Prosthecodimorpha staleyi: one gene and its partner. The protein of the gene in region 1 interacts with the protein of each later gene in a pairwise test. Links are inferred from orthologs where the notes say so. Each region holds a gene or a part of one and is shown on either strand. Other genes may lie near its edges.

Region 1 (3,143 bases):
GGCCTCGCCGCGGATCACCTTCTCGATCGTCTCGCGGCCGCGCGTCGAACCGATGCGGCAGGGCGTGCACTTGCCGCAGCTTTCCTTGGCGCAGAATTCGAAGGCGAAGCGGGCCTGTTCGGCCATGTCGACGCTGTCGTCGAAGACCACGATGCCGCCATGGCCGAGCATGCCCTTGCGGGCCGCGAAGGCCTCGTAGTCGAGCGGGGTGTCGAGATGGTCGGCCGGGAAATAGGCACCGAGCGGGCCGCCGACCTGGACGGCCCGGACCGGCCGGCCGGAGCGGGTACCGCCGCCGAAATCGTGGATCGCCTCGCCGAGCGTCATCCCGAAGGCCTTCTCGACCAGGCCGCCGAACTTGATGTTGCCGGCGAGTTGGAAGGGCAGGGTGCCGCGCGAGCGGCCCATGCCGTAGTCGGCATAGGCCTTGGCGCCGTCGGCCAGGATGGTCGGCACGGCCGCGAAGGAGAGCACGTTGTTGATCACGGTCGGCTTGCCGAACAGGCCCTTCAGGGCCGGCAGCGGCGGCTTGAAGCGGACCAGCGCGCGCTTTCCTTCGAGACTTTCGAGCAGCGAGGTCTCCTCGCCGCAGACATAGGCGCCGGCGCCCATCCGCACCGTGATGTCGAAGGCCGGGCCGGTGCCGCCGACCTTGGCGCCGAGGATGCCGGCGCGCCGGCAGGCCTCGACGGCGCGGGTGAAGGTCGTCACCGCGCGGGGATATTCGGAACGAATATAGATCCAGCCCTGGGTCGCCCCGACCGCGAGGCCGGCAATCGCCATGCCCTCGATCAGGAGCATGGGGTCGCCTTCCATCAGCATGCGGTCGGCGAAGGTACCGCTGTCGCCCTCGTCCGCGTTGCAGACGATGTGCTTCTGGTCGGCGGTCGCGCCGAGCACGGTGCGCCACTTGATGCCGGTCGGGAAGCCGGCGCCGCCGCGGCCGCGCAGGCCCGAGGCGGTGACCTCCTCGACGATCTCGATCGGCTTCATGGCCAGCGCGCGTTCGAGCCCCTTGAAGCCGCCGCGGGCGCGATAGTCGTCGACCGAGACCGGGTCAATGGCGCCGCAGCGGGCGAAGGTCAGCCGCTCCTGGCGGGCGAGATAGGGGATCGCGGCGGTCGGGCCGAGGCGCAGCGGATGGGCACCGCCGTCGATGAGGCCGGCGGCGAGGAGGCCGGGAATGTCGGCCGGCGCCACCGGTCCGTAGGCGATCGGACCGGCGGCGGTCTCGATCTCGATCATCGGTTCGAGCCAGAACAGGCCGCGCGAACCGGTGCGCACGATGCGGGCATCGAGCCCGGCGCGCTCGATCTCAATCGCCAGGCGGGCGGCGACCTGATCGGCGCCGACCGAGGCGGCGGCGCTGTCGGCGGGGACGTGGATGCGGACGGTCATGCGTGCCCCCGGGAACGGCTCGTGGCGATCAGGGCGTCGAGGACGTCGGGCGTCACCCGGCCGTGCGATTCGCCGTCGACCTGGACGGCGGGGCCGAGTGCGCAATTGCCGAGGCAGAACACCTCTTCGAGCGTCAGGTCGCCGGCCGGAGAGGTCTCGCCGAGCGTGAGGCCGTGGCGGCGCTCGGCCGCGGCGGCGAGTTCGCGGCAGCCGACGGCCTGGCAGGCCTCGCCGCGGCAGATCTTGACCTGGGTCCGGCCGGCCGGTTCGGACCGGAAGTCGTGATAGAAGGAGACGACGCCATGGACCTCCGCGCGCGACAGGTTCAGCGCGTCGGCGATCAGCGGCAGGGCCGCGCGGTCGACATAGCCGAAGGTCTCCTGCAGGTCGTGCAGGATCGGCAGCATGGCGCCCGGCTCCTGCCGCCGCGCCTCGATGATCCGGCTCGCGACCGCCGCATCCCAACCCGAAACCTGACCTCTGTGCATCGGCCTCGTCCCGCTTCCACCCTGTTGTTCGCGGGTTCGGGGACCCGCACCTTCAGTGATGCAGGCAGGTCATGCCTTGAGGCAAATCGTTTGTTCCGAATGAGTGATCGGTAAAATCTATCAATGCAGGTCATAGTGATAGGCTATGACTTGCCTTGATGTTCGGACAGGACGGTCTGGCCTGCCTTCTCGGCGGCGGCATGGAAGGCCGTGGACAGCGGACTGGCCGGGACTCGGTCGGGAATGATCGCGCCGACGCGTTGCGAGCCATGAGGTTCGGTGAGGGTCAGGGCGCGGGCGCCGGGTGGCGCGCCATACTGGCTGACCAGGAGGCGCGGTACGACGCTCGCCCAGGCGCCGACGCCGGCATGGGCCCAGAGATTGGAGATCGCGTTGGTCTCGACCTCGACTCGGGGGATGCAGCCGACCGATCGGAACATGGCGTCGACGATCCGGCGGTTCTGCATGTCGGGCGTCAGCAGGCAGAGCGGCAGTTCGGCGGCCTCGCGCCATGTCGCGCTGATCCGGTCGCGACCGAAGCGGCCGTCGTCGGGGCAGAGCAGGACATAGTCCTCCCGGTAGAGCGGGACCTTGCGCACGCGGTCCAGCGGCTCGAAATCGAGATAGGTGATGCCGCCGTCGAGTTCGAAGGCGTCGATGCGGCGCTGGATCTCGCCCGAGGTCAGCGACTGCACCACGATCGCCACCGCCGGATGGCTGTTCCGGAACAGGCTGGTCAGCGAGGCGACGACCGGCAGTGCGGTCGGGATGACGCCGAGCCGCAGGCGTCCGGCCAGTTCGCCGCGCAGCGCCCCGGCCTCCTGGCGCAACGCCTCGCAATCCGACAGAACCCGGCGGGCGTGATCCAGGATGCTGCGGCCTTCGGGTGTGAAGCCGCGGAAGCGCTGGCCACGCTCGACGATGGTGATGCCGAGTTCCTCCTCCAACTGCCGGATGGCGGCCGAGAGGGTCGGCTGGGAGATCGCGCAGGCTTCGGCGGCGCGGCCGAAATGCTCCTCGCGGGCGAGCGCGACCAGATAGACCAGTTGCTTGAGGATCATGACGGCTCCCCGGCGCTGCCGGCGGCACAGCCGAAGCGCATCCCAGGGCATGCCGCATCCGGGCCCGGATTGCCAGAGCCCGGAGGCGTGGCGAGGGGGCGGCCGCCTGCGGCCGAACGGCCGGGATCCGTCCCGACCGCATGCCATCAGGGGCCGGACCGCGCTTGTGCATTCCGTCCGGCGCGTCGCGTCGGGT
Region 2 (3,245 bases), on another replicon or contig:
GAGGCCGCGGGTTTCCTGCGCATGCACGATCGCCGACAGGTTCAGCGAGCCTGCGCAGAGCAGCACGGTGATGATCACGAAGCCGATCGAGACCTCGTAGGAGACCATCTGAGCCGCCGACCGCAGCGCGGCCAGGAACGGATACTTCGAATTCGAGGCCCAGCCGCCCATGATGATGCCGTAGACGCTGAGCGACGAGATCGCAAAGATGTAGAGGATGCCGACATTGATGTCGGCGATCACCCAGCCCTGCGCGACCGGCATCACCGCCCAGGCGGCGAGCGACAGGATCACGGTGATCAGCGGCGCCAGCAGGAACAGGCCCTTGGACGCGCCCGCCGGGATGACCGGCTCCTTCAGCACGAACTTCAAGAGGTCGGCAAAGGACTGGAACAGGCCCCAGGGACCGACGACGTTCGGGCCGCGCCGCAGTTGGACGGCTGCCCAGATCTTGCGGTCGGCATAGAGGATGTAGGCGATCACGACCAGGAGCACGACCATCAGCAGCACGGACTGTGCGACCATGATGATCAGCGGCCAGAGATAGGAGGACCAGAAGTCAGCCATTGTCGTCCGTCCTCATTCGGCCGCCGCGGCCGCGGTCGTTCGCGCGCGGGCGAGCGCGGAGCACTCGGCCATCACGGCGGACGCGCGCGCGATCGGGTTGGTCAGATAGAAATCCTGGATCGGTCCCACGAAGCCGGCCCGGTCCATGGCGCCGCCGACATCGGCGAGCGCCGTCACGTCGCCGGCAGCCGCCGGTGCGATCGTGTCGATCCGGGCGAGATGCGGATGGGCCGCATAGAGCTTGGAGCGCAGGCCGGCAAGGCTGTCGAAGGGCAGCGTCTTGCCGAGCACGGCGGACAGGGCGCGCAGGATCGCCCAGTCCTCGCGCGCCTCGCCGGGCGGGAAGGCGGCGCGGTTGGCGAGCTGCACCCGGCCTTCGGTGTTGACGAAGGTGCCGGACTTCTCGGTGTAGGCCGCGCCGGGCAGGATCACGTCGGCGCGGTGCGCGCCGGCATCGCCATGGGTGCCGAGATAGACCACGAAGGCCGAGCCGAGCGCCGCGGTATCGATCTCGTCGGCGCCGAGCAGGAAGACCAGATCGAGGTCGCCGCGTCCGGCCGCCGTCACGATACCGGCCGTGCCGAGACCGCCCTCACCCGGCACGAAGCCGATGTCGAGCCCGCCGACGGCGGAGGCGCCGTTGTGCAGGACCGAGAAGCCGTTCCACTCGTCCGAAACCGCGCCGACATCGCGGGCGAGGCGGGCGGCGGCGGACAGGACCGCGAGGCCGTCGGCCCGGGCGATGGCGCCCTGCCCGACCAGGATCAGCGGCCGCTTTGCCGCCTTCAGGACCTCCGCGAAGGCCAGTTCGCCGCGGGCCAGCGCCTCGAGCGTATCCGGACCGGCGCCGAGATGGACGTGGTCGTAGGTCAGGTCGACCGTCGTGCCGATGACGGCCGCCTTGAAGCCGCCCTGGCGCCAGCGCTTGCGGATGCGGGCGTTGAGGATCGGCGCGTCCTTGCGCAGGTCGGCGCCGATGATCAGCAGCGCGTCAGCCGCCTCGACACCCTCAATGGTGGTGTTGAAGAGATAGCTGCCGCGACCGAATTTTGGATCGAGCCCACTCAGAGCCGGCCGGCCGTCGATCGACGCGATGCCCAGCGCGGTCGCCAGCGTCTTCAGGGCGTAGAGTTCTTCCACCGAGGCGAGATCGCCGGCGATCGCGGCCATCCGATTCGGCGCGGTCGCCTTGACCTTCGCGGCGATGGCCGCGAAGGCCTCGCCCCAGGAGACCGGCTTCAGGCGGCCGTCCGTCCCGCGCAGGTAGGGCCGATCGAGCCGCTGGGTTCTGAGGCCGTCGACCACATGGCGGGTCTTGTCCGAGATCCATTCCTCGTTCACGGCCTCGTTGAGCCGCGGCAGGATGCGCAGCACCTCGCGGCCGCGGCTGTCGACGCGGATGTTCGAGCCGAGCGCGTCCATCACGTCGACCGATTCGGTCTTGGTCAGTTCCCAGGGCCGGGCGGTGAATTCGTAGGGCCGCGAGGTCAGCGCGCCGACCGGGCAGAGATCGACCACGTTGCCCTGCAGTTCGGAGCGCATCGCGGTTTCGAGATAGGTGGTGATCTCGACATCTTCGCCGCGGCTGATCAGGCCGAGGTCTCCGACGCCGGCGACTTCGTTGGTGAAGCGGACGCAGCGGGTGCACTGGATGCAGCGGTTCATGCTCGTCTTGACGAGCGGGCCGATATACTTGTCCTCGACGGCGCGCTTGTTCTCGGCATAGCGCGAGGTGTCCACGCCATAGGCCATGGCCTGGTCCTGCAGGTCGCACTCGCCGCCCTGATCGCAGATCGGGCAATCGAGCGGATGGTTGATCAGCAGGAATTCCATCACGCCTTCGCGCGCCTTCTTCACCATCGGGGTCTTGGTGAAGACTTCCGGCGCCTCGCCGTTCGGACCGGGACGCAGGTCGCGCACCGCCATGGCGCAGGAGGCCTGCGGCTTGGGCGGGCCGCCCTTCACCTCGACCAGACACATGCGGCAATTGCCGGCGATCGACAGCCGCTCATGGAAACAGAAGCGCGGCACCTCGGCCCCGGCCATCTCACAGGCCTGCAGCAACGTCGACTCGGGCGCGACGTCCAGTTCGATGCCGTCGATCTTGATCTTGGCCATATCGGTCCTCAGGCCTTCTCTTCCAGACGCGTCACGCGATCACGGAGTTCTTCAAGTTCCCGCTGCAGCATGTCCGTCTTGACGTTGGCGTGCCCGGCAATGCCGAACGACGTGTAGAGCGTCTCATGCACTTCATCGAGACGGCGCTCGATCTTGGCCAATCGCCCGTCAACCGTGTCGAAACGCTTAGAATGCTCAGCCAACTTGGTCTGGATATCGACCAAGATGCGAAGCATCAGTTCGTTTTCGTTGGTCGACACGGCTCCCTCCTCACTCCGCCGCCACCAGCGGGCGCGCGCCGTGACGGGCATCGATGCGCGCTTCGATCTCGTGGCGGAAGTGGCGGATCAGGCCCTGGATCGGCCAGGCGGCGGCATCGCCGAGGGCGCAGATGGTGTGCCCTTCGATCTGCTTGGTCACCTGGAAGAGGGTGTCGATTTCCTTCTTGGTGGCGTCGCCATGGACCATGCGCTCCATGACGCGCCACATCCAGCCGGTGCCTTCGCGGCACGGCGTGCACTGGCCGCAGCTCTCGTGCTTGTAGAAATAGGACAGCCGCG

What was found.
Region 2: the proteins of KL771_RS18500 (region 1) and nuoG interact in binary tests that used the Escherichia coli proteins (3 or more experiments, as listed by UniProt). The link is inferred for Prosthecodimorpha staleyi from one-to-one orthologs.

What each region holds. Positions count from the first base shown.
Region 1 is NZ_JAHHZF010000009.1:128,833-131,975, forward strand. What follows is about bases 141-2,968. They hold KL771_RS18500 (formate dehydrogenase subunit gamma), read right to left. Parts: upstream 1,887-2,968; coding sequence 1,395-1,886; downstream 141-1,394. Other genes in these bases: KL771_RS18495 (formate dehydrogenase beta subunit), read right to left, coding at 141-1,398; KL771_RS18505 (LysR family transcriptional regulator), read right to left, coding at 2,030-2,947. Outside these bases: more of KL771_RS18495, read right to left, coding at 1-140. UniProt on the Escherichia coli protein: NDH-1 shuttles electrons from NADH, via FMN and iron-sulfur (Fe-S) centers, to quinones in the respiratory chain. The immediate electron acceptor for the enzyme in this species is believed to be ubiquinone.
Region 2 is NZ_JAHHZF010000001.1:20,928-24,172, reverse strand. The notes cover bases 133-3,062. They hold nuoG (NADH-quinone oxidoreductase subunit NuoG), read right to left. Parts: upstream 2,686-3,062; coding sequence 580-2,685; downstream 133-579. Other genes in these bases: nuoF (NADH-quinone oxidoreductase subunit NuoF), read right to left, coding at 2,956-3,062; KL771_RS00130 (hypothetical protein), read right to left, coding at 2,694-2,945; nuoH (NADH-quinone oxidoreductase subunit NuoH), read right to left, coding at 133-567. Also shown: more of nuoH, read right to left, coding at 1-132; more of nuoF, read right to left, coding at 3,063-3,245. UniProt on the Escherichia coli protein: NDH-1 shuttles electrons from NADH, via FMN and iron-sulfur (Fe-S) centers, to quinones in the respiratory chain. The immediate electron acceptor for the enzyme in this species is believed to be ubiquinone.